DNA from 4 places in the Streptomyces sp. NPDC006529 genome. Region 1 is predicted to be linked to each of the others. Evidence: riboswitches for the same ligand, from Rfam matches in the RefSeq annotation. Region 1 holds a riboswitch; each other region holds the start of a gene.
What was found. A riboswitch is a leader RNA that binds a small molecule or an ion and turns the genes downstream of it on or off. The one in region 1 is predicted to bind cobalamin.
Positions count from the first base shown of each region.

Region 2: linked by a shared signal. The riboswitch ahead of ABZY31_RS21025 (ABC transporter substrate-binding protein) and the one ahead of ABZY31_RS24900 (ribonucleoside-diphosphate reductase subunit alpha) in region 1 are both predicted to bind cobalamin.
Region 3: linked by a shared signal. The riboswitch ahead of ABZY31_RS14085 (cobalamin biosynthesis protein) and the one ahead of ABZY31_RS24900 (ribonucleoside-diphosphate reductase subunit alpha) in region 1 are both predicted to bind cobalamin.
Region 4: linked by a shared signal. The riboswitch ahead of cobN (cobaltochelatase subunit CobN) and the one ahead of ABZY31_RS24900 (ribonucleoside-diphosphate reductase subunit alpha) in region 1 are both predicted to bind cobalamin.

Region 1 covers NZ_JBEXPB010000043.1:4,343-11,602, reverse strand. Annotated here, with positions in the region: gene ABZY31_RS24905 (ribonucleotide-diphosphate reductase subunit beta) at 1-79, opposite strand, end outside; gene ABZY31_RS24900 (ribonucleoside-diphosphate reductase subunit alpha) at 79-2,463, opposite strand; cobalamin riboswitch at 2,627-2,776, opposite strand; gene ABZY31_RS24895 (YbdD/YjiX family protein) at 3,086-3,283, opposite strand; gene ABZY31_RS24890 (carbon starvation CstA family protein) at 3,280-5,484, opposite strand; gene ABZY31_RS24885 (GntR family transcriptional regulator) at 5,730-6,494, opposite strand; gene ABZY31_RS24880 (extracellular solute-binding protein) at 6,786-7,260, shown strand, end outside.
Region 2 covers NZ_JBEXPB010000030.1:62,386-69,645, forward strand. Annotated here, with positions in the region: gene ABZY31_RS21005 (sigma-70 family RNA polymerase sigma factor) at 1-330, opposite strand, end outside; gene ABZY31_RS21010 (glycoside hydrolase family 18 protein) at 587-1,918, opposite strand; gene ABZY31_RS21015 (hypothetical protein) at 2,112-2,708, opposite strand; tRNA gene ABZY31_RS21020 (tRNA-Trp) at 2,851-2,923, shown strand; cobalamin riboswitch at 3,020-3,150, shown strand; gene ABZY31_RS21025 (ABC transporter substrate-binding protein) at 3,187-4,215, shown strand; gene ABZY31_RS21030 (iron ABC transporter permease) at 4,212-5,240, shown strand; gene ABZY31_RS21035 (ABC transporter ATP-binding protein) at 5,237-6,025, shown strand; gene ABZY31_RS21040 (VOC family protein) at 6,081-6,476, opposite strand; gene ABZY31_RS21045 (DUF3291 domain-containing protein) at 6,779-7,260, shown strand, end outside.
Region 3 covers NZ_JBEXPB010000015.1:54,120-61,379, reverse strand. Annotated here, with positions in the region: gene cobO (cob(I)yrinic acid a,c-diamide adenosyltransferase) at 1-261, opposite strand, end outside; gene ABZY31_RS14095 (putative cobaltochelatase) at 261-2,393, opposite strand; partial or broken gene ABZY31_RS14090 (cobyric acid synthase) at 2,578-4,095, opposite strand; gene ABZY31_RS14085 (cobalamin biosynthesis protein) at 4,092-5,078, opposite strand; cobalamin riboswitch at 5,115-5,254, opposite strand; gene ABZY31_RS14080 (hypothetical protein) at 5,367-5,588, opposite strand; gene ABZY31_RS14075 (inorganic phosphate transporter) at 5,609-6,880, opposite strand; gene ABZY31_RS14070 (alpha/beta fold hydrolase) at 7,202-7,260, shown strand, end outside.
Region 4 covers NZ_JBEXPB010000005.1:204,767-212,026, forward strand. Annotated here, with positions in the region: gene cobN (cobaltochelatase subunit CobN) at 321-3,947, opposite strand; cobalamin riboswitch at 3,980-4,143, opposite strand; gene cobG (precorrin-3B synthase) at 4,911-6,320, shown strand; gene ABZY31_RS06930 (precorrin-8X methylmutase) at 6,329-6,976, shown strand; gene ABZY31_RS06935 (precorrin-2 C(20)-methyltransferase) at 6,973-7,260, shown strand, end outside.

The DNA.
Region 1 (7,260 bases):
AGCGCATGGGACGCAGGGTCAGCTCGAAGCCCGGGTCGAGCAGGTTCTTCTCGGCCGCGCTCTTGTGGGGGGAACTCATTACTGGCAGGCCTCGCATGACTCGGGGTTCTCAAGGGAGCAGGCGAGCGCCTCGGCGTCGGCGTCGGCCTGCGGGAGCGCCACCGGGGTGGCGGCCTGCGCGGCGCGGGCGATCTTCGTCGCCGGGCGCGAGCGCAGGTAGTACGTGGTCTTCAGGCCCTGCTTCCAGGCGTACGCGTACATCGAGGACAACTTCCCGATGGTCGGCGTCTCCAGGAACAGGTTCAGCGACTGCGACTGGTCGAGGTACGGCGTACGGGCCGCCGCCATGTCGATCAGGGCGCGCTGCGGGATCTCCCACGCCGTGCGGTACAGCGCGCGCACTTCGGCGGGGATCCAGCCGAAGCCCTGCACCGAACCGCTGGCCTCGCGCAGCGCCTCGCGGGTCTGCGCGTCCCAGACGCCGAGCTTCTTCAGCTCGGCCACCAGGTAGGCGTTGACCTGGAGGAACTCACCGCTGAGGGTCTCGCGCTTGAAGAGGTTGGAGACCTGCGGCTCGATGCACTCGTACACGCCCGCGATCGAGGCGATCGTCGCGGTCGGGGCGATCGCGAGGAGCAGCGAGTTGCGCATGCCGGTCTCGGCGATCCGGGCGCGCAGCGCGTCCCAGCGCTCCGGCCAGTTCAGCTCGGTCGCGTAGTGGTCCGGGTGCAGGACGCCGCGGGCGGTGCGGGTCTGCTCCCAGGCCGGCAGCGGGCCGCTGCGCTCGGCGAGGTCGCAGGAGGCCTCGTACGCGGCCAGCATGATGCGCTCGGAGAGCTTGGTGGACAGCGCCTTCGCCTCGGGGGAGTCGAAGGGCAGCTTCAGCTTGAAGAAGACGTCCTGGAGGCCCATCGCGCCCAGACCCACCGGACGCCAGCGGGCGTTGGAACGCCCGGCCTGCTCGGTCGGGTAGAAGTTGATGTCCACCACGCGGTCGAGGAAGGTCACGGCGGTGCGGACGGTCTCGTCCAGCCGCTCCCAGTCGATCTCACCGGTCTCGGCGAGGACGAACGCGCCGAGGTTGACCGAGCCGAGGTTGCAGACGGCGGTCTCGCCGTCGTTGGTGACCTCGATGATCTCGGTGCACAGGTTCGAGGAGTGGACGACGGTGCCCGGCTCGGCGGTCTGGTTGGCCGTGCGGTTGGAGGCGTCCTTGAAGGTCATCCAGCCCTGGCCGGTCTGCGCGAGGGTGCGCATCATCCGGCCGTACAGGTCGCGGGCGGGCATGGTCTTGCGGGCCAGGCCGTCCGCCTCGGCCTTGCGGTAGGCGGCGTCGAAGTCGTCGCCCCACAGGTCGACCAGCTCCGGCACGTCGGCCGGGGAGAACAGCGACCAGTCGGCGTCGGCGTTCACGCGGCGCATGAACTCGTCCGGCACCCAGTGGGCGAGGTTCAGGTTGTGGGTGCGGCGCTGGTCCTCACCGGTGTTGTCGCGGAGCTCCAGGAACTCCTCGATGTCCGCGTGCCAGGTCTCCAGGTAGACGGCGGCGGCGCCCTTGCGGCGGCCGCCCTGGTTCACGGCGGCGACGGAGGCGTCGAGGGTCTTGAGGAACGGCACGATGCCGTTGGAGTGCCCGTTGGTGCCGCGGATCAGCGAACCGCGGGCGCGGATGCGGGAGTACGAGAGGCCGATGCCGCCGGCGTGCTTGGAGAGGCGCGCGACCTGGTGGTAGCGGTCGTAGATCGAGTCCAGCTCGTCGAGCGGAGAGTCAAGCAGGTAGCACGAGGACATCTGCGGGTGCCGGGTGCCGGAGTTGAAGAGCGTGGGGGAGGAGGGCAGGTAGTCGAGGCGGCTCATCAGCCGGTACAGCGAGGCCACTTCCTCGACGGCCTGGACGCTCTCGTCCGCGGCGAGGCCGCAGGCCACGCGCAGCATGAAGTACTGCGGGGTCTCCACGACCTGGCGGGTGATCGGGTGGCGCAGCAGGTAGCGGCTGTGCAGGGTGCGCAGACCGAAGAAGCCGAAGCGGTCGTCGGCGCCCTCGGCGGCCGCGTGCTCGACGAGCGCGTCCAACCGGGTCGCGTGCGTGGCGACGAACGCGGCGGTGCGCTCCGCGATCAGGCCCTCGCGGTGACCGACTGCGACGGACGCCGAGAAGGAGGTGGCCCCCTGGCCCGCGGCCTCTTCCGCGATCGTCAGCGTCAGCAGACGGGCGGCCAGCCGGGAGTACGCCGGGTCCTCCGAGATCAGGCCGGCGGCCGCCTCGGTGGCCAGGCCGCGCAGTTCGGCCTCGTCGGCCACGGAGCTGCGGCCCCGCAGCGCGGCGGCGGCGACCCGGCCGGGGTCGGTGTCGGCCAGGTCGGCGGTGAGGTCGGTGAGGGTGCGCAGCAGCGCGGCGCCGGGACCCTCGGTGGCCTCGGGCTGGGCGGACTCGGCGCGCGGTGCGGCAGGCGCGATGGTCACGTGGGGGGCTCTCCCTCGCTCGGCTCCGGACGACTCACGGGGCGGGGCGAGGGGGCTGCCGGGCGGGCACGGACGTGCGGGCCCGGGGCAGGGCTCGGCGCGTCTCCACACGGCGTCCACCGGCCCAACCGCGAGGCCCGGACGTATCGGCGTCCGGACCGGTCGGTCCGGGCGCACTGTCGGCAGGTCCTCGGACTTGCGGCAGCACCAATGGGTGGTTGGGTGCAGTTCATACCGTTGCGGGACAGTTCCGGATTCGCACCGGATTCCCCTGCGGCGACAGCGAGCACGAGCATACATGTGGGGGCCGCTCGTTGCGCGACCCCCACATGTTGTGTCGGCGCGGCTACAACTCCATCCGATGCGGCGGCGCGAGGACGGCCGGTACGGGCGCCCCGGCACCCTCCGGGGCCCGGCTGGTCCGGCGGCTCCCGCAGGCCCCGTGGCCCCCGGCAGGGCCCCTCGGCGGTCCCTCCGGCGGGCTCGGACAGGTCCCCCGGCGAGGCCGTGGGGGCGGCCGGAGGCCGGCGACCGGGACCCCGCCGCCGACGGCCCGTCCCACGCGAGAGGCCGCCGGGTTCCCGGTCGGGGAATCCGGCGGCCTCCGGTTCGCGGTGGCTCCTCAGCAGCAGCGGAAGCCCTCGCGGGGGTCCGCCTCGCGGGCGTCGGTGCGGGCCCGCTCGAAGGCCCTGCGGGTGGGCACCTCGGCGTGCGGGTCGTGGGAGCGCGCATGGGCGACGTACCGCTCGTAGGCGCTCTCGCCCGAGAACTCGCGGACGTAGAACCGGATCCGGCCCAGCGCCGCCCGGACGGCGCTCACGCCACCGGTTCCTTGACCCGGCCGCCGCCCGAGTCCAGACCCGCGGCGGCCAGTTCCGCCTTCTCGGCGGCCGTCGGGATCAGGCCGGCCGGAGCGATGATCTTCGACTCCGACCACGGGACCTCGGAGAGCTCCGCGCTCCCCGGGTCGCGGACGGCCTTCAGGCAGGTCCGCAGCGCGTCCAGCAGGACGATGACGATCAGGAGCGCGAAGACCGCGGAGAGGACCCCGTCGACCGTGGCGTTGGTGACCACGGTGTGCATCTGGTCCATGGTCTTGGCGGGCTTGAGCACCTTGCCCGCCTCGATCCCGGCCAGGTACTTGTCGCGCTGGGCGAAGAAGCCGATCGTCGCGTCGTCGGAGAAGATCTTCTGGTAGCTGGCGGTGAGCGTCACGGCCACGTCCCAGGCCAGCGGGACCGCGGTCACCCAGGCCCACTTGAGCCGGCCCGACTTCACCAGCAGCGTGGTGCAGACGGCGAGGGCGACGGCGGCGAGCAGCTGGTTCGCGATGCCGAAGAGCGGGAAGAGCTGGTTGATGCCGCCCAGCGGGTCCTTCACGCCGACCCACAGGAAGTAGCCCCAGCCGCCGACGACGACCGCGCTGGCGAACCAGACGCCCGGCTTCCAGCTGACGTCCTTGAAGGACTTGTGCAGGTTGCCCAGGGTGTCCTGGAGCATGAACCGGCCGACCCGGGTGCCCGCGTCGACCGTGGTCAGGATGAAGAGGGCCTCGAACATGATGGCGAAGTGGTACCAGAACGCCTTCATCGCGGTCCCGCCGACCACGGACGAGAAGATCTCCGACATCCCGAGTGCGAAGGTCGGCGCGCCACCCGTGCGGGAGAGCAGGCTGGTCTCGCCGATGTCCTTGGCCGCCTGGGTCAGCGCGTCCGGGGTGATCGAGAAGCCGAGGCCGCCGATCGCCTGGGAGGCCTCCAGGGCGGTGGTGCCGATCCGGCCGCTGGGGGCGTTCACCGCGAAGAAGAGGCCCGGCTCGATGATGCAGGCGGCGATGACCGCCATGATCGCGACGAAGGACTCGGTCAGCATGGCGCCGTAGCCGATGACCCGGACCTGGGTCTCCTTCTGGATCATCTTCGGGGTGGTGCCGGAGGAGACCAGCGCGTGGAAGCCGGACAGCGCCCCGCACGCGATGGTGATGAAGACGAAGGGGAACATCGAGCCGGCGAAGACCGGTCCGTCGCCGCGGGTGGCGAAGTCGGTGACGGCGGGCATCTTCAGCGTCGGCAGGGCGATGACCACGCCCACGGCCATCAGCGCGATGGTGCCGACCTTCATGAAGGTGGAGAGGTAGTCGCGCGGGGCGAGCAGCATCCACACCGGCAGCACCGAGGCGAGGAAGCCGTACCCGACCATCCAGATGACCAGCGTCTCCTTGTCGAGCGTGAAGACGTCGGCGAGGGAGGAGTCGGCGACCCAGCCGCCCGCGACGATGGCGAGCAGCAGCAGGGCGACGCCGATGAGCGAGACCTCGGTGATCCGGCCCGGGCGCAGCACCCGCAGGTAGAAGCCCATGAAGAGGGCGATCGGGATGGTCATGCCGATGGAGAAGACGCCCCAGGGGGAGTCCGCCAGCGCGTTGACGATGACCAGGGCGAGGACCGCCAGCAGGATGATCATGATCATGAAGACCGCGACCAGCGCGGCCGCGCCGCCGACGGGGCCGATCTCGTCCCGGGCCATCTGGCCGAGCGAACGGCCGTTGCGCCGGGTGGAGAAGAACAGGGTCACCATGTCCTGGACCGCGCCCGCGAAGATCACGCCCGCGACGATCCAGATGGTGCCCGGCAGGTACCCCATCTGCGAGGCGAGCACCGGGCCGACCAGCGGGCCGGCGCCTGCGACGGCCGCGAAGTGGTGGCCGAAGAGCACCCGGCGGTCGGTGGGGTGGAAGTCGACACCGTTGTCGAGGCGTTCGGCCGGGGTGGCGCGGGTCTTGTCGACCTTCAGCACCCGGTCCGCGATGAAGCGCGCGTAGAAGCGGTAGCCGATGGCGTACGAGCCGAGCGCGGCGGCGAGCAGCCAGGCGGCGGAGATCTCCTCGCCGCGGGAGAGGGCGAGCACGCCCCAGCCGACGGCGCCGACGAGGGCGACGGCGGCCCAGACGGCGATGGACGCGGGGGTGAGCCCCCCGCCTCCCGACCGCCCGGCGGTTGCTTCGGGTCCAGCTTCCGGCATGATCCTCGTCCCCTCGTCGATCATCTGCGCGCGCGCAGGGAATCTACGGGGACCACCCGGTGAACGAAAGCCCCCGTCCGCATAGCGGTACGTGAGTCAACTACGGTTCGCGGGGCGGGTCGACGCCGCGGGGCCTCGAACGTATAACGATGGCCGGCGGCATGGCGGGGGCCTGGCCGCAGGGCGTGGACGTGCGGCGGAGCGCGGACCGGGAACGCGCGGGAGAGCCGCGTTCCCGGCCGGAATCAGACCGCCGGCCGCTTGAGGCGGGCCACGAACTTGTAGCGGTCGCCGCGGTACACCGAGCGCACCCACTCGACGGGTTCGCCGTCGGCGTCCAGGGAGTGCCGGGAGAGCATCAGCATCGGCAGGCCCACGTCCGTACCCAGCAGCCCCGCCTCGCGCGGCGTGGCCAGAGAGGTCTCGATGGTCTCCTCGGCCTCGGCGAGCCGGACGTCGTACACCTCCGCGAGGGCGGTGTAGAGCGAGGTGTACTTGACCAGCGAGCGGCGCAGCGCGGGGAAGCGCTTGGCCGAAAGGTGCGTGGTCTCGATGGCCATCGGCTCGCCGCTCGCCAGGCGCAGCCGCTCGATGCGCAGCACCCGGCCACCGGTGGTGATCTTGAGCAGTCCGGCGAGGGTGTCGTCCGCCGTCACGTAGCCGATGTCGAGGAGCTGGGACGTGGGCTCCAGGCCCTGCGCCCGCATGTCCTCGGTGTACGAGGAGAGTTGGAGCGGCTGGGAGACCTTGGGCTTGGCCACGAAGGTGCCCTTGCCCTGGATGCGCTCCAGCCGTCCCTCGACCACCAGCTCCTGGAGGGCCTGGCGGACCGTGGTCCTGGAGGTGTCGAATTCGGCCGCCAGGGTGCGCTCCGGGGGTACCGGGGTGCCGGGCGGCAGGGTCTCCGTCATGTCCAGCAAGTGCCGCTTGAGCCGGTAGTACTTGGGCACCCGCGCCGTGCGAGTGGCTGCCCCGCCTTCCGGCTCCGTGGTCGCCCCTTCGGTGGCCATCGCCGCCCGCCTTCCCGACTCCAGTTTCGCTGCCGTCACCGGCTCCTCCGATATGTGCGGTCACATCGTGACACGGGCCGCGGGGCGGGCCTCGCCCCCACCTGAGGTGTCGGTCCGGTAACGGACCGAGCACCCGCTCATTAGACCCTTGACACCCCTAAAGGTCTAGGCCAAGCTCCGACTACTGGTCTAAACCAATATGGATCAGATCCCGGCCCCACGTGCAGTACTTCGCGTATGTCGCCGCGGCGGGCAAGGGGAAGTGCAGGCAGCATCCCTGAGGAGGGTGGCGTGAAGCGCAAGCTCATCGCGGCGGTTGGAGTCGCGGGCATGGTTATCGGCCTGGCGGCGTGCGGTGGCTCCGACAGCAAGGGGGGCACCGAGACCGACAAGGCTTCGGGTGCCAAGGAGCTCACCGTCTGGCTGACGGTCGACGCCCAGAACAACTGGCCCGAGCTGGTGAAGGCGGCCGACGACGCGATAGTCGCGAAGCACCCGGGTCTCACGGTCAAGCACGAGTACTACGGCTGGCCGGACAAGAACGCCAAGCTGGACGCCGTGCTCGCCACGGACAAGGCCCCGGACGTTGTCGAAATGGGCAACTCCGAGATGATCGGCTACATGGCGACCGGCGCCTTCTCCGAACTCGACGCGTCGAAGTTCGAGAACTCCGCCGCCTGGCTGGACGCCCTGAAGGAATCCGTCACGTACGACGGCAAGAACTACGGCGTTCCCTACTACGCCGGTGGCCGCGTCGGCACCTGGC
Region 2 (7,260 bases), on a different contig from region 1:
ATCGGCGCCGGGGTCGGCCAGTTCCCGCGCCGCCTCCAGCCCGCTCGCGTCGGGTCCGGTGCTGCGGGCCTGCCAGTGCGCCCGTACCCGGTTCATCGCGATCGCCACCAGCCACGACCGGAAGCTCTCGTCGGAGCGCAGCCCGCCCAGGCCGTCGAGGGCGCGCAGCATGGTGTCCTGGACCACGTCGTCCACGTCCACGGAGCCGTTCAGGGCCCGGCCGACGATGTTGTAGACGAGCGGCAGGTGCGCGCCGACGAGTTCGTCCTGCGCCCCCGGATCGCCCGCGCGGGCGGCCGACACCAGCGCTGCGATGTGCTGAGTACTCATGTGATGATCCCTGTCCGTACCGGCGGTCGATGGTGCCCAATACCTGGGAGACCGCCGAGCGGGGCCCCGATAACACTTATCGGTGAGCACTCTCTCGCACAAGGGGGCGGGGGGCGCACGGGGGGCCGATGGAAGGGGCCGACGGAGGGACCCCGGGGCCGGCCGCGCGGCCGGTCGGGGGACCCCCTCCCGGGGCGGGGGCCGGTGCCGGACGGGTGTCGGTTCGCGCCACCCGGGGCCCCCGCCGGCCGTCGGGTCAGTGGCCGCGCAGCCCCCGGTCCACGGCCGTCATCAGCTCGCCGTCCGCCGTGTCGCCGTCCAGCGACCAGAACATCGCGCCGCCGAGGCCGTGCTCGCGGATGTACGCCGTCTTGGTGCGCAGCACCTGCGGGTCGTCGTAGGTCCACAGCGTCGTGCCGTCGAAGAGCCACGCGCTGCCCGCCCGGCGGTCCCGGTGCAGGGTGTACGCGCCGGAGTCGGCCAGTTTCCTCAGCGCCTTGTAGTCCTCGTACCCGGCGGACCACGTCGCGGGCGCCGGGCCCGTCGCCGGGCGGCCCATGCCGTCGCCGCCGCCGGTGACCCCGGTCCAGCCCTGACCGTAGAACGGCATGCCCATGACCAACTTGCCCGCGGGTGCCCCGCGCCGCAGCCACGCGTCCACCGTCCCGTCGACGCTGAAGTCGTTCCGCGCGTACAGGGCCGACTGCTGGGCGGTGGTCTTCTCGCCGGAGACGTGGAAGTCGTAACCCTGGAGCGTGACGAAGTCCAGGTTCCGCATGATCTTCGGGACCTCGAAGCCCGCGTCGATCTTGGCGGGGGCGGTCGGGACGAAGGCGGTCAGCTGGTACTTCTTCTTCTGGGTCCGCCCGTAGGCGTCGAGCTGGGTACGGAACTCCTGGACCAGCGCCGTGAAGTTGCGCCTGTCCTCCGGGCGGTGGGTGGTGTCGGTGTCCCCGGCCGACCCCGGCCACTCCCAGTCGAGGTCGATCCCGTCGAAGAGGCCCGCGGCCGCGCCCGCGCCGCCGCGGGCACCGTCCTGCGGCAGATTGCCCTTGATGTAGAGGTCGATGCAGGACGCGACGAGCGCCTTGCGCGAGGCGGGGGTCCGGGCGGCGTCCGAGAAGTGCGTGGACCAGCTCCAACCGCCCAGGGAAATCTGTGCCTTGAGGCCCGGATGCCGGGCCTTCAGCTCGCGCAGCTGGTTGAAATTGCCGGCGAGCGGCTGGTCCCAGGTGTCGGCCACGCCGTCGACCGAGCCCGCGGCGTCGAGCGGACGGCCGTAGTCCGCCCAGGCGTCGGCCTCGCCGGGGACGTTGCCGGTGAAGCACGTGCCGTCCGCGCCGATGTTGCCGAAGGCGTAGTTGACGTGGGTGAGCTTGGCGGCGGCGCCGCTCGTTTCGAGGTTCTTGACCTGGAAGTCGCGTCCGTAGACGCCCCATTGGGTGAAGTATCCGACGCGGTGGTAGGCGCGTCCGTGACCGGAGCCGCCCTCGGAAGGGGCGGTGGCGGCTCCTGCGGCGGGCGCGACGGCCGCCAGGAGGGACAGGGAACAGGCGGCGGCCAGCCTGCCGAGCGTACTGCGGCGCATGGGCTTCCTTTGCGGATGCGGGGAGTGGTGCTCCTGAGCCGTGCTGTGCGCGTGCTGTGCATCCGGAAGCTATTGGTCTGGACCAGGGCGGTCAAGGGGGCGGGCGGCCGATGTGGTCAAGGGTGCGGGTGGCGGACGTGTCACGGGGGCAGGTGTCGTACGTGCCGCGGGGTCGGGCGGCCGACGGTCCGGCTCAGGACAGGCTCCACTGGCCGATGTCGTCGGCGGACCCGCTGTTCAGTGCGAACTGCACGGCCGAGGCGCGGGCGTCCTGCGGCAGTTCGAAGGTGACGCAGCCGGTGGCGGAGTCGCCGGGCGCCAGGGACCGTCCTTCGGTGAACTCGGCCCCGGCCGTCGTCGGCAACGCCACGCCGGAATAGCGCTCACCGTCGGCGTCCAGGAGGTACGAGCCGCTGCGCGGCGGGTCGGCGTAGGCGGCCGTACCGGTGTTGAGCAGGCGGAACTCGACCGCGACGAGGCGCCCGGCCGGATCCCGCAGGGCGTGCGCGGCGCGCGGGGCCGCCGGGTCGGTCACGGCGACGAGGGTGACGTCGAGCAGCTCGCCCGGGCGGTTGCCGCGGAGCGAGATGGTCTCGCCGGTGGGGTCGGTGGCGGTCGTCGCCACGGGCCCGCTGACGGTGGTTGCCCCGGGCCCGGCGGCGGCCGTCGCCATGGGGCCGGCGGCCGTCGTCGCGGGTCCGACGGCCGTCGTCCCCGGCCCGGCGCCGAGACCGAGCAGGACCGGTACGGCGAGCGCGAGGGTGGCCAGGGGGGACCGGAGACGGCGCACGGCGGGACCTCCTCGGGCACGGGACACCTCCACCATCCGTCTCCTCCTCCCGCCCCGCCACCCGCGCGGTTCCCACGGGCCCGACCACATCGTGGAAGTGATTGGATCATCCGCCCGCCGCGTGCGAAGCTGGTGTCACCGGAGGGGCGTAGCTCAGTTGGTAGAGCGTTGGTCTCCAAAACCAAATGCCGTAGGTTCGAGTCCTGCCGCCCCTGCACGAAGAAGATCCGCCACAGCCCAGGTGGGAGCCCGCTCCCCCTGGGCTTTCGCGTGGTGCCGACGCGCCCCGCCGATGGCCCGGGCGCGGCCGGTCTGGCAGACTCGGCCGGGTTACCCGGGCGGCGCGGACCAGGAAACCGGTGTGAAACCGGTACGGTCCCGCCACTGTGACCGGGCCCTCGCGGCCCGGGAGTCAGACACTGACGCGCCGCCTCTTCACTTCGACCAGGGGACGAGGATCCCCCGGAGAGGCTTCGCCATGCCGCGTTTCCGCGCCGCCCTGCGCGCGCTCAGCCCGCTCGCCGCCCTGGCGCTCCTGATACCGCTCGCCGCCTGCGCCGCCACCCCGGACGAAGGGGCCCGCGACGGCGTCGCGCCGGACGGAACCACCCGGTCGGCGGCCGCCCCCGGGAGCGGGGGATTCCCGTACACCGTGACCAACTGCGGTGTGACGACGACGTACAAGGCCCCGCCCCGCCGCGCCGTCGCCATGAACCAGCACGCCACCGAATTGCTGCTCGCCCTCGGCCTCGGGGACCGGATGGCGGGCACCGCCTACCTCGACGACGCCGTCCTGCCCGCCTACCGGCCGGCCTACGACAAGATCAAGGTGCTGGCGAAGGAGTACCCCTCGAAGGAGCTGCTCCTCGGCGCCGACCCCGACTTCGTCTACGGCGGCTACTCCAGCGCCTTCGACGCCGCGCAGGGCCGCGACCGCGCCGCGTTGGGCAAGAGCGGCATCAACACCCGGCTCAGCGTGGAGTACTGCACCCCGGGACCGGTCCGGTTCGAGCAGCTGAAGACCGAGATCACCGAAGTCGCCCGCACCTTCGGCGTGCCCGAGCGGGGCGCGAGGCTGATCGAGGACGAGCAGCGCCGCATCGACGCGGTGACCGCCCGCGTCAAGGACAAGGCGCGCCCGAACGTCTTCGTCTACGACTCCGGCGAGGCCGCCGCCTTCACCTCGGGCGGCAACGGCATCGGCAACGAGATCGTCTCCCTCGCGGGCGGAAGGAACGTGTTCGCCGACCTCAAGGACACCTTCGGCGACGTGTCCTGGGAGAAGGTCATCGAACGCGAGCCCGACACCGTGCTGATCTACGACTACGGCGGGACGAGCGTCGAAGCGAAGAAGCAGCGTCTGGTGAACGATCCGGCCCTCGCGCGGGTTCCCGCGATCAGGGACCGCCGTTTCGTCGTCCTTCCGCTGTCCTCCGCCGTCCTCGGGGTCCGCGTCGCCGACGCCGTCACATCCCTGGCCGGCCAGCTGCACCCCGACGCCGCGTGACGGCGGACCGCCGCCGGGCCCCCCTCGTCCTCGTCCTCCTCGCCCTCGCGCTGGTCGGCGGCGCGGTGGCGGGCCTGGCCCTGGGGCCGGTGCGGATCGCTCCCGGCCGGGTGCTGGACATCGTCCTGGCCGGACCGCGTCCCGGCGCCTTCGCCTCCATCGTGTGGGACGTGCGGATGCCGCGCGTGCTGCTCGCCATGGCCGTCGGAGCCGGGCTGGCCGTCACGGGCGCCGTGCTGCAGGCCCTCGTACGCAACCAGCTGGCCGATCCGTTCCTGCTCGGCGCGTCCTCCGGCGCCTCGGCGGGCGCCGTGGCCGTCATCGTGCTCGGCCTCGGGGCGGGCGTCGCGACCAGTGTCACCCTGCCCCTCGCCGCCTTCGCCGGGTCGCTCGGCGCCCTCGTCACGGTGTACGCCCTCGCCCGGCGCGGCGGCGCCATGACCACCGGGCGGCTGATCCTCGCCGGCGTCGCGGTCCAGTACGTGCTCTCCGCGCTGACCAGCCTCGCTCTGGTCCTCTCGGCCCGGGCGGAGCAGGTCCGGTCCATCCTCTTCTGGACGCTCGGCGGTCTCGGCGGGGCGCGCTGGGACCAACTGGCCGTGGCCGCCGTGGTCCTGGCGGTGGGGACCGGACTGCTGCTCGCCCTCGCCCGACCGCTCGACCTGCTGCTCGCGGGGGAGGAGGACGCGCGCACCCTGGGACTCGACACCGGACGCTTCCGGGCCGCCGCCTTCGTGCTGGCCTCCCTCGTCATCGGGGTGCTGGTCGCCTTCAGCGGCGCGATCGGGTTCGTCGGGCTGATGGTTCCCCATGCGGCCCGGATGGTCGTGGGAGCCGGGCACCGGGCACTGCTGCCGGTGGCCGCGCTGGGCGGGGCCGTGTTCCTGACGCTGGCCGACCTGGTCGCCCGTACCGCCGCCGCGCCCGAGGAGATACCGGTCGGCGTCGTCACCGCGCTGATCGGCGGGCCGTTCTTCCTGTGGATGCTGCGGCGTTCCGGCCGCTCCGAGGGGGTGGCCGGATGACGGCGCCGGTGACCTCCGCGCCGCTGGAACTGCGGGCCGAGGCCGTACGTTACGAGGTCGACGGGAACACCCTGCTGCGCGGCATCGACCTCACCGCCCGCCCCGGTGAGACGGTCGGCGTGGTCGGTCCCAACGGCAGCGGCAAGACCACCTTGCTGCGCTGCGTCTACGGCACCTTGCGGCCCACCGCAGGCCGGGTGCTCCTGGACGGCGTGGACGCGGCCACGCTGGGCGTCAAGGAGCGGGCCCGGCGGGTGGCGGTCGTGCCGCAGGACGCGAGCGGCACCTTCGGGCTGACCGTGCGCGAGGTGGTGGCCATGGGGCGTGGTCCGCACAAGCGGTTCTGGGAACAGGACGGGCCGGCTGACGCCCGGCGCGTCACCGCAGCGCTGGCGACGGTCGGCGCCGAGGCCCTGGCCGCCCGCCGCTTCGACGAACTGTCCGGCGGCGAGCGCCAGCGTGCGCTGGTGGCCCGCGCCCTCGTCCAGGACCCCGCCCTGCTCGCGCTCGACGAGCCCACCAACCACCTCGACATCCGCTACCAGTTGGACGTCCTCCGCCTGGTCCGGGACCTGCCCGCCACGGCCTTACTGGTCCTGCACGACCTGAACCTCGCCGCGTCCTTCTGCGACCGGCTGTACGTCCTGGACGCGGGCCGCGCGGTGGCCTCGGGGCCGCCGGGCGAGGTGTTGACGGAGGAACTCCTGGCCGAGGTGTACGGCGTGCGCACGCGCATCCAGGTCCACCCGACGACGGGGGCGCCGCACATCGTCTATCTGCCGTGAGCGGGCGGTCCGGGCGGGTCCGGGGACGGCCGTCCCCGGACCGGCCCGGCGCGGTTTACTTCGGGGTCGCGCCGCTGCCGTAGGGGCGGGTGATGATTTCCATTCCGTGCCCGGACGGGTCCAGGAAGTACAGGCCCCGGCCCCCGTCGTTGCGGTTGATCTCGCCGGGCTGCTTCTGCATCGGATCGGCGAAGTACGGGACGCCTGCGGCCTGGATCCGCGCGAAGGACGCGTCGAACTCCGCCTCGGAGATCAGGAAGGCGTAGTGCTGAGGGGTGACGGTCCCGGACGGGACGGTGGCGAAGTCCAGCGTGACGCCGTTGGCGGTGTCGACGGGGATGAAGGGTCCCCACGCGGTGCCGACTTCGAGTCCGAGGACGTGCGCCAGGAACTGCGCCGACTCCCGGCCGTCCCGGGAATGGATGATGGTGTGGTTCAACTCGACCGACATGGGTGAATGCCTCCGTAAGGCACCTCACGGTCACCTCCATGCCTCACCCGGACGGTGACCGGCACGCGATGACGTGAACACGATCCTAGACGGTCGGCGCCGCGAAGCGCGGACGGCCCGAGCACCGAAGGCCGCCCAGCCGGTGCGGGAGGCCACTTGGAGCGGCGAAACGCAACTTCGACAGGTCCGGCCCAGGCGGTTACCTTCACCTGGTCGCGGCGATCGCCCACGGTTGCGCAGGAGTTCCCCGTCCGGCGATCCCCGTCCCCCACATCAAGCGGCCCGTCCCCAAGGAGAGACGCATGCCCCGTCTTGCCCTGTACACCTTCGGCGTCCTGACCTCACCGCTCGCCGATCCCGGACCTCTCACCCGTGCGTTCTACGACAGTGGTGAGGCCGTCTACCGGACGATCAGCCAGTACCCCGGATACCTCGCGCACGCCGAAGCGGCAGAAGGCGGCGGCCGGGGCGCGCTCTTCGACGCGGACTGGGGTGCGTGGGGAGAGTTCGTTGTACCGGCCTGGTACGGCAAGGGCCGCACGGCGGAGACCACCGCCCTGGCGGCGACCCTGTCCCTCTGGACCGATCTGCGCCCCGCCTTCGAAGCCATCTACACCGGTCCGCACCGCGAGGCGCTGAACAGGCGCCACGACTGGTTCGAGAGGACGGGACACCCGAATTACGCGTTCTGGTGGACCTCCGACGATGTGACACCCACCTGGCAGGACGGGGTTTCCAGGCTGGAACACCTCCACACCCACGGCCCGGCGCCGCACGCCTTCAC
Region 3 (7,260 bases), on a different contig from region 1:
GTGCCAGACGACCGGACCGCCCTTGCCCGTCTCGCCGAGCGCCTTGAGCGCGTTCTCCTCGCCGACCTTCCACTTCGCCGACTTGACGAACTGGAACACCCCGACCGGCCAGCCCTGGTTCCAGGCGCGCAGCGCCAGCCCGAAGGCGGCCGTCGACTTGCCCTTGCCGGGTCCGGTGTGGACGAAGACCAGCGGCCGGTTGCGGCGCTGGCGCGTCGTGAGCCCGTCGTCGGGAACGACGGACGGCTGTCCCTGCGGCATTAAGCGGCCCTCCTGTGGGTCGGGGATGAGGTACGTACGTTCTTCACGAGCCCGGCCAGCGAGTCGGCCCGCAGCCCGTCGAGGGTCACCGCGGGGCCGCCCAGGTCGGCGGCCAGCACCCCGGCCAGCCCCAGCCGGACGGGACCCGACTCGCAGTCCACGACCACCGAGGCGACGTGCTCGCCCTGGAGCAGCAGCGCGGCCCGGCGCGCGAGCGCCCGGGCGTCACCGCCCGCCGGACCCGCCGAGGTGGCGCGCCCGTCGGTGACGACCACCAGCAGCGGGCGGCGCGACGGGTCGCGCAGCCGCTCCACGCGCAGCACCTCGTGGGCCTTGAGCAGCCCCGCCGCCAGCGGGGTGCGCCCGCCGGTCGGCAGCTGCTCCAGCCGGGCCGCCGCCGCGTCCACCGACGAGGTGGGCGGCAGCGCCAGCTCGGCGCCGGCGCCGCGGAAGGTGATCAGGCCGACCTTGTCGCGCCGCTGGTAGGCGTCCAGCAGCAGCGACAGGACCGCGCCCTTGACCGCGCCCATCCGCTTGCGGGCCGCCATCGATCCCGAGGCGTCGACGACGAAGAGCACGAGGTTGCCCTCGCGGCCCTCGCGCGTCGCCTGGCGCAGATCGTCCTTGCGCACGACCAGGCCGCGGCCGCTGCGCCCGCGGGCCAGCTGGTGCGGGGCGGCCGCCTGGACGGTCGCCGCGAGGTGCAGCTTGGTCAGCTGGCCCCGGGGGCGTTGCGCGCCGGTCGTGCGCCCGTGCGCGGTACGGGCCCGCGAGCGCCGCCCGGACGCGCCCTCGCCGAGCCCCGGGACGCTGAGCATCTTGGTCCGGAAGGGGTCGGCGGCGCGCACGGCCGCCTGGGTGGGTCCTTCGGCCGCGTCGGCGCGGGCCGGGGCGGGCTCGGGGGCCCCTTCCGGCTCGGCGGGACCGGCCGGTCCGTCCGCCTCCGGCGCGTCCGCCGGTCCGGTCTGTGGCGCCGGGTCCTGCCCGTGGCCCTGCGGCGGCAGCCCGCCGCCGTCCGGGCCGCCGTCGGGGTCCCCGTCGGGGCCGTCCCCGGGGCCGCCCTCCGGTCCGCCGTCGTCCGGACCCTCCGGCTCCGGCTCCGGGTCGGGCTCGGGCTCCTCGTCCGGGAACCCGTCGAGGATCTCGTCCAGCTTGTCCTCGTCCAGCCCCGGCGCGTCGAAGGGGTTGCGCCGCCGCCGGTGCGGCAGCGCCAGCAGCGCGGCCTGGCGCACGTCCTCCTTGCGCACGTCGGTGCGCCCGGCCCAGGCCGCCAGCGCGGTGGCGGTGCGCGCCATCACGATGTCGGCCCGCATCCCGTCGACCTCGAAGGCGGCGCAGGTCGCCGCGATCTGCATCAGTGCGCCGTCCCCGAGCACCACCCGGCCCAGCAGCGCCCGGGCCGCGATCACCCGGGCCCGTACGTCCGCCTCGTCACCGGCCCAGCGCGCGGCGAAGCCCGCGGAGTCGTCCTCGTACGCGAGCCGGCGGCGCACCACCTCGACGCGCTGCGCGGGCTCCCTGGAGGCGGCGACCTCGACGGTCAGCCCGAACCGGTCCAGCAGCTGCGGCCGCAGCTCACCCTCCTCCGGGTTCATCGTGCCGACCAGCAGGAAGCGGGCGGCGTGCCGTACGGAGACGCCCTCGCGCTCGACGTAGGAGGCGCCCATCGCGGCGGCGTCGAGGAGCAGGTCGATGAGGTGGTCGTGCAGCAGGTTGACCTCGTCGACGTAGAGGATCCCGCGGTGCGCGTCGGCCAGCAGGCCCGGTTCGAAGGCCTTCACGCCCTCGGACAAGGCCCGTTCGATGTCCAGCGCGCCGACGAGCCGGTCCTCGGAGGCGCCGACGGGCAGCTCGACCATCCGCGCGGGGCGCGCGGCGGCCGGGCCGGGCTCGTGCGGGCCGTCGGGGCAGGCCGGATCCGGTGCGGTGGGCGCGCAGCTGAACCGGCAGCCGGGGACGACGTCCACGTGCGGCAGCAGCGTCGACAGCGCGCGGACGGCGGTGGACTTGGCCGTCCCCTTCTCGCCGCGCACGAGCACGCCGCCGACCGCGGGGCTCACCGCGTTGAGCAGCAGCGCGAGGCGCAGGTCGGTTTGACCGACCAGTGCGGTGAACGGGTAGGGGGTGCTCACGTGTTGCTCACTCCTTCGAAGGTGCGGACCGTACCCGGGGCTCCGCCCCGGACCCCGCGCCTCAATCGCGGGCGGGGCTGGAGGGTGTCAGCCCGTCCGGCGTTTGAGGACCGGGTCCGGGCGGAGCCCGGTTTCGGGAAGGGGCGGGGTGGGGGAGAGCCCCGCAGGGCCCGGGGCGCCGTCACGGCGCGCCCGGCGGCAGGAACGGGAGCCCCGCCGGGGCGCCGGACTCGATCAGCCGCAGCAGCGCATCGGTATCGGCGTGCTCCTCGATCAGATCGCCGAGCAGATCCAGCTGCTCCTCCCGCAGGGAGCCGAACGACGTGTCCGGGGCCGGAACGAACCGGCGGCCGGCGGCCCGCGCGACCTCCCGCAGGAAGGCCCGCCGGAAGCCGTCGCTCTCCAGCGACCCGTGCCAGTGGGTGCCCCACACCTCACCGACCCGGCACCCGTCCAGGAAGGGGGTGCCGCCCCGCACATCGGCCACGCCGTGGTGGATCTCGTACCCCTGGACGCTCTCGCCCAGCGCGCTCCCGCTCGGCCGCGCGAGGGTCTTCTCCCGCTCGAAGCGGACGCGCACGGGCAGCAGCCCGAGCCCCTCGACGACCCCGGCCCGGGACTCGACCTCGTCCTCGATGGACTCGCCCAGCACCTGGAAGCCACCGCAGACGCCCAGAACCGGCCGCCCCTCGGCGGCCCGCCGGGCCAGCGCGTCGGCGAGGCCGCGCTCGCGCAGCCAGGCCAGCGCCTTCACGGTGCCGCGGGTGCCGGGGACGACGACCAGGTCGGCGTCGGCCAGTTCCTCGGCCCGGTCCACGAACCGCACCACGACGCCCGGTTCGGCGGCCAGCGCGTCCACGTCCGTGAAGTTCGACATCAGCGGGACCGCGCACACCGCCACCCGCAGCACGTCCTCGCCCACCGGCGGGGCGACCACGGACTCCCGTACGGCGCCGCGCAGCGAGACCCGCAGGCCGTCCTCCTCGTCGATGCCGAGCCCGTGCCGGAAGGGCAGCACCCCGTAGGTCGCCCGCCCGGTCAGCCCGCGCAGCATCTCCATGCCCGGCTCCAGCAGGGACACGTCCCCGCGGAACTTGTTGACGAGGTAGCCCGCGATCAGCGACTGGTCCTCGGGCGACAGCAGGGCCGTCGTACCGAAGAAGGAGGCGAAGACCCCGCCGCGGTCGATGTCGCCGACCACGACCACCGGGAAGCGCGCGGCCCGCGCGATCCCCATGTTCACGATGTCCGTGCGCCGCAGGTTGATCTCGGCCGGACTGCCCGCCCCCTCGCAGATCACGGCGTCATACGTGCCCCGCAGCTGCTCCAGGCAGTCCGTGACGATGCCGAGCAACTGCTCCTGCCTCCCCCCGTGATAGCCGCGCGCACTCATCTCACCCACCGGCTTGCCCAGCAGCACGACCTGGCTGCTGCGGTCGCTGCCGGGTTTCAGCAGCACCGGGTTCATCAGCGCGGTGGGTTCGACCCGCGCCGCCTGGGCCTGCATCGCCTGGGCGCGGCCGATCTCGGCGCCCTCCAGGGTGACGAAGGAGTTCAGCGACATGTTCTGTGCCTTGAAGGGCGCCACCTTCACGCCCTGGCGGGCCAGCCAGCGGCAGATGCCCGCGGTGACCACGCTCTTGCCCGCGTCGGAGGTGGTGCCGGCGACCAGGAGTCCGCCGCCGCGCCGTGCGCCGCTCATGCGCTTCCCTTCGTCGTACGACCGGATGCGCGGCGTGACGCGCGCAGTGACGACACCAGCGACCGCAGGGCCACGCATGCCCCGAGGGAGATCCAGGTGACCCGGCGCGAGAGCCGTACGGCGCGCTCGATGTCCGGGGCGTCGACCGGACGGCCCGCCGCCCCGTTCAGCACCGCCCGGTGCTCCACGCGCCCCGCGTACGCCAGGGTCCCGCCGAGGCGGACCCCGAGCGCGCCCGCGAAGGAGGCCTCCACCGGGCCGGCGTTCGGGCTGGGGTGGGCGGCGGCGTCCGCGCGCCAGGCCCGTACGGCGCCCCGCCGGTCGGGTCCGGCCGCCACGGCGGCCAGCGCGGTCAGCCGGGCGCCCGGCCAGCCCGCGACGTCGTCGAGCCGGGCCGAGGCCCAGCCGTAGCGCAGGTAGCGCGGGGAGCGGTGGCCGACCATCGCGTCCAGGGTGTTCACGGCGCGGAAGAACAGCAGCCCGGGCACCCCCGCCAGGGCGCCCCAGACCAGGGCGCCGACGACGGCGTCCGAGGTGTTCTCGGCGACGGACTCCACGACGGCGCGGGCGATCTGCTGCTCGTCCAGGGCCTGCGGGTCGCGTCCGCACAGGTGCGGCAGCCGCTCCCGGGCCACCTCGGTGTCCCCGGCGGCCAGGGCGCCCCCGATGGCCAGGGCTTCGCGGCCCAGCGAGGTGCCGCCCACCACCGCCCAGGTGGCGGCGGCGGTCAGGGCGATGCGGGCGGCGGCGGGCCGGGAGCGCACGGCGCGGGCGCCGAGCGCGCCGACGGCGGCCGCGCCCCCCGCGCACACCAGGGTGTGCAGGGCGCCCCGGGCCCGGCTGTGGCCCCACAGGGCCCGTTCGACGGTGGCGGCGGTCCGCCCGAAGGCGGCGACGGGATGCCCGCGGCGCGGATCACCGAGGATCCGGTCGCCGATCAGGCCGGCCGTCGCGCCGTACGCGAAAACGCGATCGGCACGCATGTGGCAGGTAGGTCCTCACTCAGGGTCCGCGCCCTGGTTCGACGTGTCCGGTGGCGAGAGTTCCTGGCTTCCGGGGAGCCGTCGGCTCCTCGGTGACAGTGGCGGGACCGCGCCGGATTCGCACCGGACTTCCTCTTCATGCCGCCGTGTTGGCTCCGGCAGTCCACCACGCCCCGCGAACGCCCGTCAACTTGCCGTTGACCTGCGAAAGCTCCCCCCGGCGGTGGGCCGGAGGGAGCTTTCGGACGTGCTGGGGCGGGTGGGACGCGCGGGGGTGACCGCGCGGCGTCAGCTGACGATCAGGTAGATCGCGTAGCCGACGGCCACCGCGCAGAGCGAGAAGCAGGCGTAGGCGCCGGTGCGTGCCAGGTGGGCGGCGCCGCCCCGGCCGGTCGCGGCCTCGTGCTTCGACAGGCCCACGATGCCCAGGGTGAACAGGGTCACGAGGGCGACGGTGGCGGAGAGGCTGACGCCGAACACGGAGCCGAGTGCTGCCCAGTCGATCTTCATACTGCCGATTCCTCTGTGGGTCAGACCGCGGCGGCGGGAGCCGCCGGGGCCGGGGGAGCGGCCGGTGCCGGGGTGGGGATGGTCGCCTTGAAGGCCTCGTCCGTGACCGCGGCGGTGGTGCCCGCGAGCGGCGGAACGACGACGGCGGCGATCGCGGTGGTGACCACGCCGGGAGCCTCGGCCGGGGCGTCCGGCGTGCCGTTCACGTTGGTGTGGTCGACGACCTGGCGGCGCGAGACGAGCCAGATGGCGACGCAGGAGCCGACGAGGAAGAGCGCGACGGCGGCCACGCCGACGTCACCGGTCCGCATGACGAGCTCGGCGCCCGCGGACACCAGGGCGGCGGCCGGCAGGGTCAGGCCCCAGGCGATGAACATCCGGCTGGCGGTGGACCAGCGGACCACGCCGCCCTTGCGGCCCAGGCCCGCACCCATGACCGCGCCGGAGCAGGCGTGGGTGGTGGAGAGGGAGAAGCCGAGGCTGGAGGAGGCCAGGATGACGCTGGCGGCCGAGGTCTGGGCGGCGAAGCCCTGCTGCGGCTGGAGGTCGGTCAGGCCGCTGCCCATGGTGCGGATGATGCGCCAGCCGCCCAGGTAGGTGCCCATCGCGATCGCCATGCCGGCCGAGAAGATGACCCAGACCGGCGGGTTGGAGCCGGGGGCGAGCGCACCGCCGGCGACCAGCGCCAGGGTGATGATGCCCATGGTCTTCTGCGCGTCGTTGGTGCCGTGCGCCAGGGAGACGAGTCCGGCCGAGGCGATCTGACCGGCCTTGTAGCCCTTGGCGGAGGTCTTCTCGTCGACGTTCTTGCCCACCTTGTAGGTGAGCCGCGAGGCCAGCATCGCGGCCACTCCGGCCACGATGGGCGCGGCGACCGCGGGGAGCAGCACCTTGGTGACGAGCGTGCCGCCGTTGACGGCGCCGAGACCGGCGGAGGCGACGGCCGCACCGACCAGGCCGCCCATCAGGGCGTGCGAGGAACTGGACGGCAGGCCGACCAGCCAGGTGACGAGGTTCCAGAGGATGGCGCCGACCAGCGCGGCGAAGATGACCTCCGGCTGGATGCCTTGCTCGTTGACCAGGCCCTTGGAGATCGTCTTGGCGACCTCCACGGACATGAACGCGCCGACGAGGTTCAGCACGGCGGACATGGCCACCGCCGTCTTGGGCTTGAGTGCGCCGGTCGAGATGGTGGTGGCCATCGCGTTGGCCGTGTCGTGGAAACCGTTCGTGAAGTCGAACACGAGAGCGGTAATGATCACGATCCCGAGGAGAAGCGTTATGTGCTCCATTTACCCAGGCTTCTGTTTGACGTCAGTGGCTCGCCGACCGTAGGCAACTTGAGTGAACGGAAGATGAACTGGACCGGGCGGAGCGGTGTACCGATCCGGGGACGGTTCGCCGCGCTCGTCCCCATTGGACCGCTGATGCACCTGTTTACGCACGTCAGGGGCTGGATGGACCCCCGGCCGACCGGGGGTCTCCCACCCCGCCGTCGCGTGCGTCCGGGACCCCGGGTGAGACCCGGATCACGCCCGCCCGGCGCGCGTCCCCGGTCACCGGAACGACCGCCTCCACTGGCCGGGCCCGCCGCCCCGGCCGACACTGGAGCGGTGCCCCCCGCAACCACGACGGCAGCGGCCGTCACCGCCGCCCTCACCGCCGCCGGACT
Region 4 (7,260 bases), on a different contig from region 1:
CGCACGGAACGCACGATTCCTCCCGAGATGACGCCACTGCGAACTGACGCCGCTAGAACGGCCCTGTTCAGGACAGGGTCACGACCGCCCGGGAGCTAATGCCCGCTCGAATGTGCGGAGTCGGAGCCACGCCCCAAGGCCCACCGGCTTCCCTCCCCGTGATCCGGCGTTCGAACCACCCGGACGATGCGCCACCCCCCAACGAGGGATTGCGCCGCGGCGGAAGACCCCGGAGGATCGGGGTCACGGCAACGGGCCCGCCCGGCCAGGTCTGGTGACCTGGGCGGATGGGCCCGTCAGCGTGCGGGAGAGGGGGAGCGTTACTCCGCTTCCGCCTCCAGGTTGCCTTCCGTGTCCAGGTACACCTGGCGCAGGGCTTCCAGCGTCGCCGCGTCCGGCTTTTCCCACATGCCGCGGGATTCCGCTTCCAGGAGGCGTTCGGCGATGCCGTGGAGGGCCCAGGGGTTGGCCTCCTCCAGGAAGGCGCGGTTCTCGGGGTCCAGGACGTACGTCTGCGTCAGCTTGTCGTACATCCAGTCGGCGATCACGCCGGTCGTGGCGTCGTAGCCGAACAGGTAGTCCACCGTCGCCGCCAGTTCGAAGGCGCCCTTGTAGCCGTGGCGGCGCATCGCCTCGATCCACTTCGGGTTGACCACGCGGGCGCGGAAGACGCGCGAGGTCTCCTCCACCAGGGTGCGGGTGCGGACCGTCTCCGGGCGGGTCGAGTCGCCGATGTACGCCTCGGGGGCCGTGCCGCGTAGGGCGCGGACGGTGGCGACCATGCCGCCGTGGTACTGGAAGTAGTCGTCCGAGTCGGCGATGTCGTGCTCGCGGGTGTCCGTGTTCTTGGCGGCCACCGTGATGCGCTTGTACGCGGTCTCCATCTCGGTGCGCGCGGAGCGGCCGTTCAGGCCGCGGCCGTAGGCGTAGCCGCCCCACACCGTGTAGACCTCCGCCAGGTCGGCGTCCGTGCGCCAGTCGCGGGAGTCGATCAGCTGGAGGATGCCCGCGCCGTACGTGCCCGGGCGCGAGCCGAAGATACGGGTGGTCGCGCGCCGTTCGTCGCCGTGTTCGGCCAGGTCCGCCTGGGCGTGGGCCCGGATGAAGTTCTGCTCCGCGGGCTCGTCCAGGCCCGCCGCCAGCCGTACCGCGTCGTCCAGCAGGCCGATGACGTGCGGGAACGCGTCGCGGAAGAAGCCCGAGATGCGCAGCGTGACGTCGATGCGCGGACGGCCCAGCTCCGCGAGCGGGACGGGCTCGACGCCCGTCACGCGCCGCGAGGCCTCGTCCCACACCGGGCGGACGCCGAGCAGCGCCAGCGCCTCGGCCACGTCGTCGCCCGCGGTGCGCATGGCGCTCGTTCCCCACAGGGACAGGCCGACGGAGGCGGGCCACTCGCCGTTGTCCGTGCGGTAGCGGGTCAGCAGCGAGTCCGCGAGGGCCTGGCCGGTCTCCCACGCGAGGCGGGAGGGGACGGCCTTCGGGTCCACGGAGTAGAAGTTGCGGCCGGTGGGCAGGACGTTGACCAGCCCGCGCAGCGGCGAACCGGACGGGCCCGCCGGGACGAAGCCGCCCGCCAGCGCGTGCACCGCGTGGGTCAGCTCGTCCGTCGTGGCCGCCAGGCGCGGGACCACCTCGGTCGCGGCGAAGGCGAGGATGTCCGCGACGCCGGCCGGGTGGCCCTCGGCGACCGCGGCGACGGCCGAAGGGGCCCAGTCGGCCGCCTCCATGGCCTCGACGAGGGTGCGGGCCACGGCCTCCACCTCGTCGGCCGAGGTCCGGGTGGGCGCGGCCTCGTCCAGGCCGAGCGCCTCGCGCAGGCCCGGAAGCGCCGTCGTACCGCCCCAGATCTGGCGGGCGCGCAGGATGGACAGGACCAGGTTGACGCGGTCCGGGCCGGCCGGGGCGCCGCCCAGCACGTGCAGGCCGTCGCGGATCTGCGCGTCCTTGACCTCGCAGAGCCAGCCGTCGACGTGCAGCAGGAAGTCGTCGAAGCCGTCGTCGTCCGGGCGGGCCTCCAGGCCCAGGTCGTGGTCGAGCTTCGCGGCCTGGATCAGGGTCCAGATCTGGGCTCGGATCGCGGGCAGCTTGGCCGGGTCCATGGAGGAGATCTGCGCGTACTCGTCCAGGTGCTGCTCCAGGCGCGCGATGTCGCCGTACGACTCCGCGCGGGCCATCGGCGGCACCAGGTGGTCGACCAGGGTCGCGTGCACGCGGCGCTTGGCCTGGGTGCCCTCGCCCGGGTCGTTGACCAGGAACGGGTAGACGAGCGGGAGGTCGCCGAGCGCGGCGTCCGGCGCACAGGAGGCGGAGAGGCCGGCGTTCTTGCCGGGCAGCCACTCCAGGTTGCCGTGCTTGCCCAGGTGGATCATGGCGTCGGCGCCGAAACCGCCGTCCTCGGCCGCGGCCTGGATCCAGCGGTAGGCGGCGAGGTAGTGGTGCGAGGGCGGGAGGTCCGGGTCGTGGTAGATCGCGATCGGGTTCTCGCCGAAGCCGCGCGGCGGCTGGATGAGGATGAGCAGGTTCCCGCGGCGCAGCGCCGCCAGCACGATGTCGCCGTCGGGGTCGCCGCCGGCCGCGGTGCGCGAGCGGTCCAGGAACATGTTGCCGGGCGCCTGCCCCCAGTGCTCCTCGACGCCTTCGCGCAGCTCGCCGGGGAGCGTGGCGTACCAGCGGCGGTAGTCGGCGGCCGGGATCCGGACCGGGTTGCGGGCCAGCTGCTCCTCGGTGAGCCAGTCCTGGTCGTGGCCGCCGGCCTCGATCAGCGCGCGGATCAGCTCGTCCCCGTCGCCGGAGACCAGACCGGGGATCTCCTCGGCCGGGCCGAAGTCGTAGCCCTCCGCGATCAGGCGGCGCAGCAGTGCGACGGCGCTGGCGGGGGTGTCGAGACCGACGGCGTTGCCGATGCGGGAGTGCTTGGTGGGGTACGCGGAGAGGACGAGCGCGATCCGCTTCTCGGCGTTCGGGGTGTGCCGCAGCCGGGCGTGGCGTACGGCGATGCCCGCGACGCGGGCGGCCCGCTCGGGATCGGCGACGTACGCCGGGAGGCCGTCCTCGTCGATCTCCTTGAAGGAGAACGGGACGGTGATCAGCCGGCCGTCGAACTCCGGTACCGCGACCTGGCTGGCCGAGTCGAGCGGGGACAGGCCCTCGTCGCTCTCCTGCCACGTCTCGCGGGAACCGGTCAGGCACAGCGCCTGCAGGATCGGTACGTCGAGGGCGGCGAGCGCGCCCGCGTCCCACGACTCGTCGTCGCCGCCCGCCGAGGCCTCGGCGGGGCGGGTGCCGCCCGCCGCCAGGACCGTGGTCACGATGGCGTCCGCCGTCGCCAGCTCCGCGAGCAGTTCCGGCTCGGGGGAGCGCAGCGAGGAGACGTACAGCGGCACGGGCACGCCGCCCGCGTCCACCACGGCGTCCGCGAGGCCGTGCACGAAGGCGGTGTTGCCGCTCATGTGGTGGGCGCGGTAGTAGAGCACCGCGATCCGGGGGCCCGTGGCCGGCACCGCCGCGCGCTCCAGCCTGCCCCAGGTGGGCGCGGCCGCGGGCGGGTCGAAGCCGTGGCCGGTGAGCAGCACGGTGTCCGAGAGGAAGCGGGCCAGCTGCTCCAGGTTGGCCGGGCCGCCGTGCGCGAGGTAGGCGTGGGCCTCGGCCGCGATGCCGATGGGGACGGTGGAGGCCTCCATCAGCTGGGCGTCGGGGGCCTGTTCGCCGGTCAGGACGACGACCGGCCGGGGCTGGTCGGCGGCGAGGAGCAGGTCGAGCCCCTCCTGCCAGGCGCGCAGGCCGCCGAGGAGGCGTACGACGACCAGGTCCACGCCGTCGAGCAGCGCGGGGAGGTCGTCGAGGGGGAGCCGGGAAGGGTTCGCGAACCGGTACGGGACCGGGCCGTCGTCCGAGGCGCGGGCACTGAGCAGATCGGTGTCGGACGTCGACAGCAGCAGGATCATGCGGCGGCGGGCCTTCCTCGGGGTTTCCGCGCCCCGGGCAGTGAGGACGACGGGAGTTCCTGACTCACCCGGTGGCGCGGTGGGGCGCTGCCGGATTCACAGTGGCGGGACCGCGCCGGAATCGCACCGGGCTTCCTCCCATGTCGCCGTCCTCGGCGATGACGGGCCGAATGGCCCGTCGAGGGGCCATCTTAGGTGCCGGGGCGAGCGGATGGCAGGTGGGGGCGGTTCCCGGGGTGGATCGCTGGCGCGGGGCCGGGGTTTGGTGGTGCGGGGCCGGGTTTTGGCGGCGGGTGCGGGTCGTGGGGCCTGTGGTGTGCCCTCAATCGCCGGGCGGGCTGGATTTGGTTCGGGTGGTCGGGTGGCCGCGGGTGCTGGGCGGGCTGGGTGTGGCTGGGGGTGGGTGTGTGGCTGCGGGTGTTGGGCGGGCTGGGATTGGCAGGCGGGTGGGTCGTTGGGCCGGGGTGGTGGTGGCCTTGGCTGTGTTGGCGGGTGCGGGTGGTGGGGCCTCCGGCGGGCCCTCAAACGCCGGGCGGGCTGATTTTGGCGACCGGGGTGCCGGGCAGGCCGGATCGGACTGGGGTGGTTGTGTGGCCAGGGTGTGGGGGCTGGAATTGGCTGCGCCGGGATGCGGGCAAATTTCAGCCTCGCCGGCGTTTGAGGCGCCGCCGGAGGCTCCACATGGCGGCAGTCGCCAACGCACCGGCGGCTGACGGGCGCGCAGGCCCGGGCCGCGGGGCCGGCGGCATCTGGGCGTGCGCCGGGCCGGGTCGGTGGCATGGGGGCGTGCCGGGCCAGGCCGGGCCGGGTCGGTGGCATGCGGGCGTGCCGGGCCAGGTCGGGCCGGGGCGCGGCGACGGCATGCGGGCGGGCAGAGCCCGGGGCGGCGGGGCGTGGCCGGGGGGACGGGGCGTGGTGACGGACACAGGTCGGCGGGCGCCGATCGTGGGTATGCTCGCCGCCATGCCCCCGCCCTCTTCCGCCGCATCCCGGGACGAACCCGTCATACGGGACCGCGGCGACGCCTGCCCCGGCGCGCTGCGCTTGCACGCGGCGGACGACGGGCACCTCGCCCGGATCCGGATCCCCGGGGGTCTGCTCACGGCGGATGCCGCCGCCGCAGTGGCCGACGCCGCGGACCGGCTCGGCGACGGGCACCTCGACCTCACCTCGCGGGGCAACGCGCAGCTGCGCGGCCTCGGCGCGAGCTGCGGCGGCGAACTCGCCGCCCTGCTGACCGCCGCCGGACTGCTGCCCGCCGCAGCGGCCACCCACGAACGCGTCCGCAACATCGTCGCCTCGCCCCTCTCCGGGCTCGACCGGCAGGGTCGCCCCGACGTCACGCCGTGGGTCGGCGCGCTGGACCGGCTGCTGTGCGCGAGCGGGCCCGCGGCCGCGCTGTCCGGGCGCTTCCTCTTCGCCCTCGACGACGGACGCGGCGACGTGTCCTCGCTCGCACCCGACGTGCACGTGCTGGCCCTGAAGCGCGGAATGGCCGTGCTGTGGACGCACGATGACACCGACGCGGTCGCCGTGGGCCACCAGGACGCCCCCCGGGCGGCCCTGACGGTCGCCCGGTACTTCCTCGACGTGGTCCACGAAGCCGGCACCAAGGCCTGGCGGGTGAGCGAGCTTCCCGTCGAACAACGCCCGGAGTCCGGGGAGTTGCTCAAGCGGTTGCGGGAGCGGGGCATTTCGGCCGAGCGGGCCCACGGCTTCCGGCGCCGGACCGGACCCGGGCCCCGCCCGGGTCCGGTGGCGGGACTGGACCCGGACCACGTCGCCCTCTCGGTACTGGCCCCGCTGGGCCGGCTGACCAGCGCCCAGTGGCGCCTGCTCGCCGCCACGGCCACCGCCGCGGCCGGGACCCTGCGGCTCACGCCCTGGCGCGGGATCGTCGTTCCCGGTGTCCGCGCGGCCACGGCCGCCGACACCCTCGCCCGGCTCGCCGACGCCGGGCTGGTCACGGCGCCCGGCGACCCGTGGGAGAACGTGAGCGCCTGCACCGGGCGGCCCGGCTGCGCGAAGGCGCTGGCCGACGTACGGGCCGACGCCCGCGCGGTCGTGGCCCGTTCGGGCGCGGCGGGCGGACCGGACGCACCGGTCCCCGCGGCACCGGCACTGCCCGTGCACTGGTCCGGGTGCGAGCGGCGCTGCGGGCACCCGCGCGCCCGCGCCTGGGTGGACCTGGTCGCCGGGCCCCGGGGGTACGGCGTCACCGTGGCCGGCCCGCGCGCCGGGCACGCGGTGCGGGAGGACGTACCGGCCACCCCCGAGGACCTGACCGCCGCCCTCGCGGAAGCGGATGCGGAAGCCGCGTTCCACCAGCCCCACCCGACCCAGCACACCCAGCAGCCTCAGCGGCAGATGTAGTTGAAGAGATGAGCGAGTACACAGTGTTCGAGTACGAGAAGGACGGCGCCGCGATCTACCGCCAGTCCTTTGCCACGATCCGCGCCGAGGCGGACCTCGCCGGGCTGCCCGCCTCGGTGTCGCAGGTCGCCGTACGCATGATCCACGCGTGCGGGATGACCGACCTGACCAAGGATCTGGGGTACACGCCGGACGTGGTGCTGCGCGCCCGCGCCGCGCTGAACGCGGGGGCGCCCATCCTGTGCGACGTCCGCATGGTCGCCAGCGGGGTCACCCGCAAGCGGCTGCCCGCCGACAACGAGGTGATCTGCACCCTGTCGGACCCGGCCGTACCGGACCTGGCCGCGAAGATGGGCACCACGCGCAGCGCCGCCGCCCTCGAACTCTGGCGCAACCGCGACCTGTTGGAAGGCTCCGTGATCGCCGTCGGCAACGCGCCGACCGCCCTCTTCCGGCTGCTGGAGATGATCGAGGAAGGCGCGCCCCGTCCGGCCGCCGTCATCGGCGTGCCCGTCGGATTCATCGGCGCCGCCGAATCCAAGGACGCGCTCGCCGCCCACCCCTCGGGGCTGGACCACCTGATCGTCCGGGGGCGGCGCGGCGGCAGCGCCATCGCCGCCGCCGCCGTCAACGCGATCGCGAGCGAGGAAGAATGAGCGCCACCAGCGCCACCAGCGCGACGACCACCCCCGCCACCACCGGTGCCGCCGGTACGGGAGCCGCGGCCGGACGGCTCTACGGCGTGGGCCTCGGCCCCGGCGACCCCTCCCTGATGACCCTGCGGGCCGTTCAGGTGATCGCGGAGGCGGACGTCGTCGCCTACCACAGCGCCCGCCACGGACGTTCCATCGCCCGCTCGATCGCGGCCGCCCACCTGCGCGCGGACCACATCGAAGAGCCGCTGGTCTACCCGCTCACCACCGAGAGCACCGATCACCCC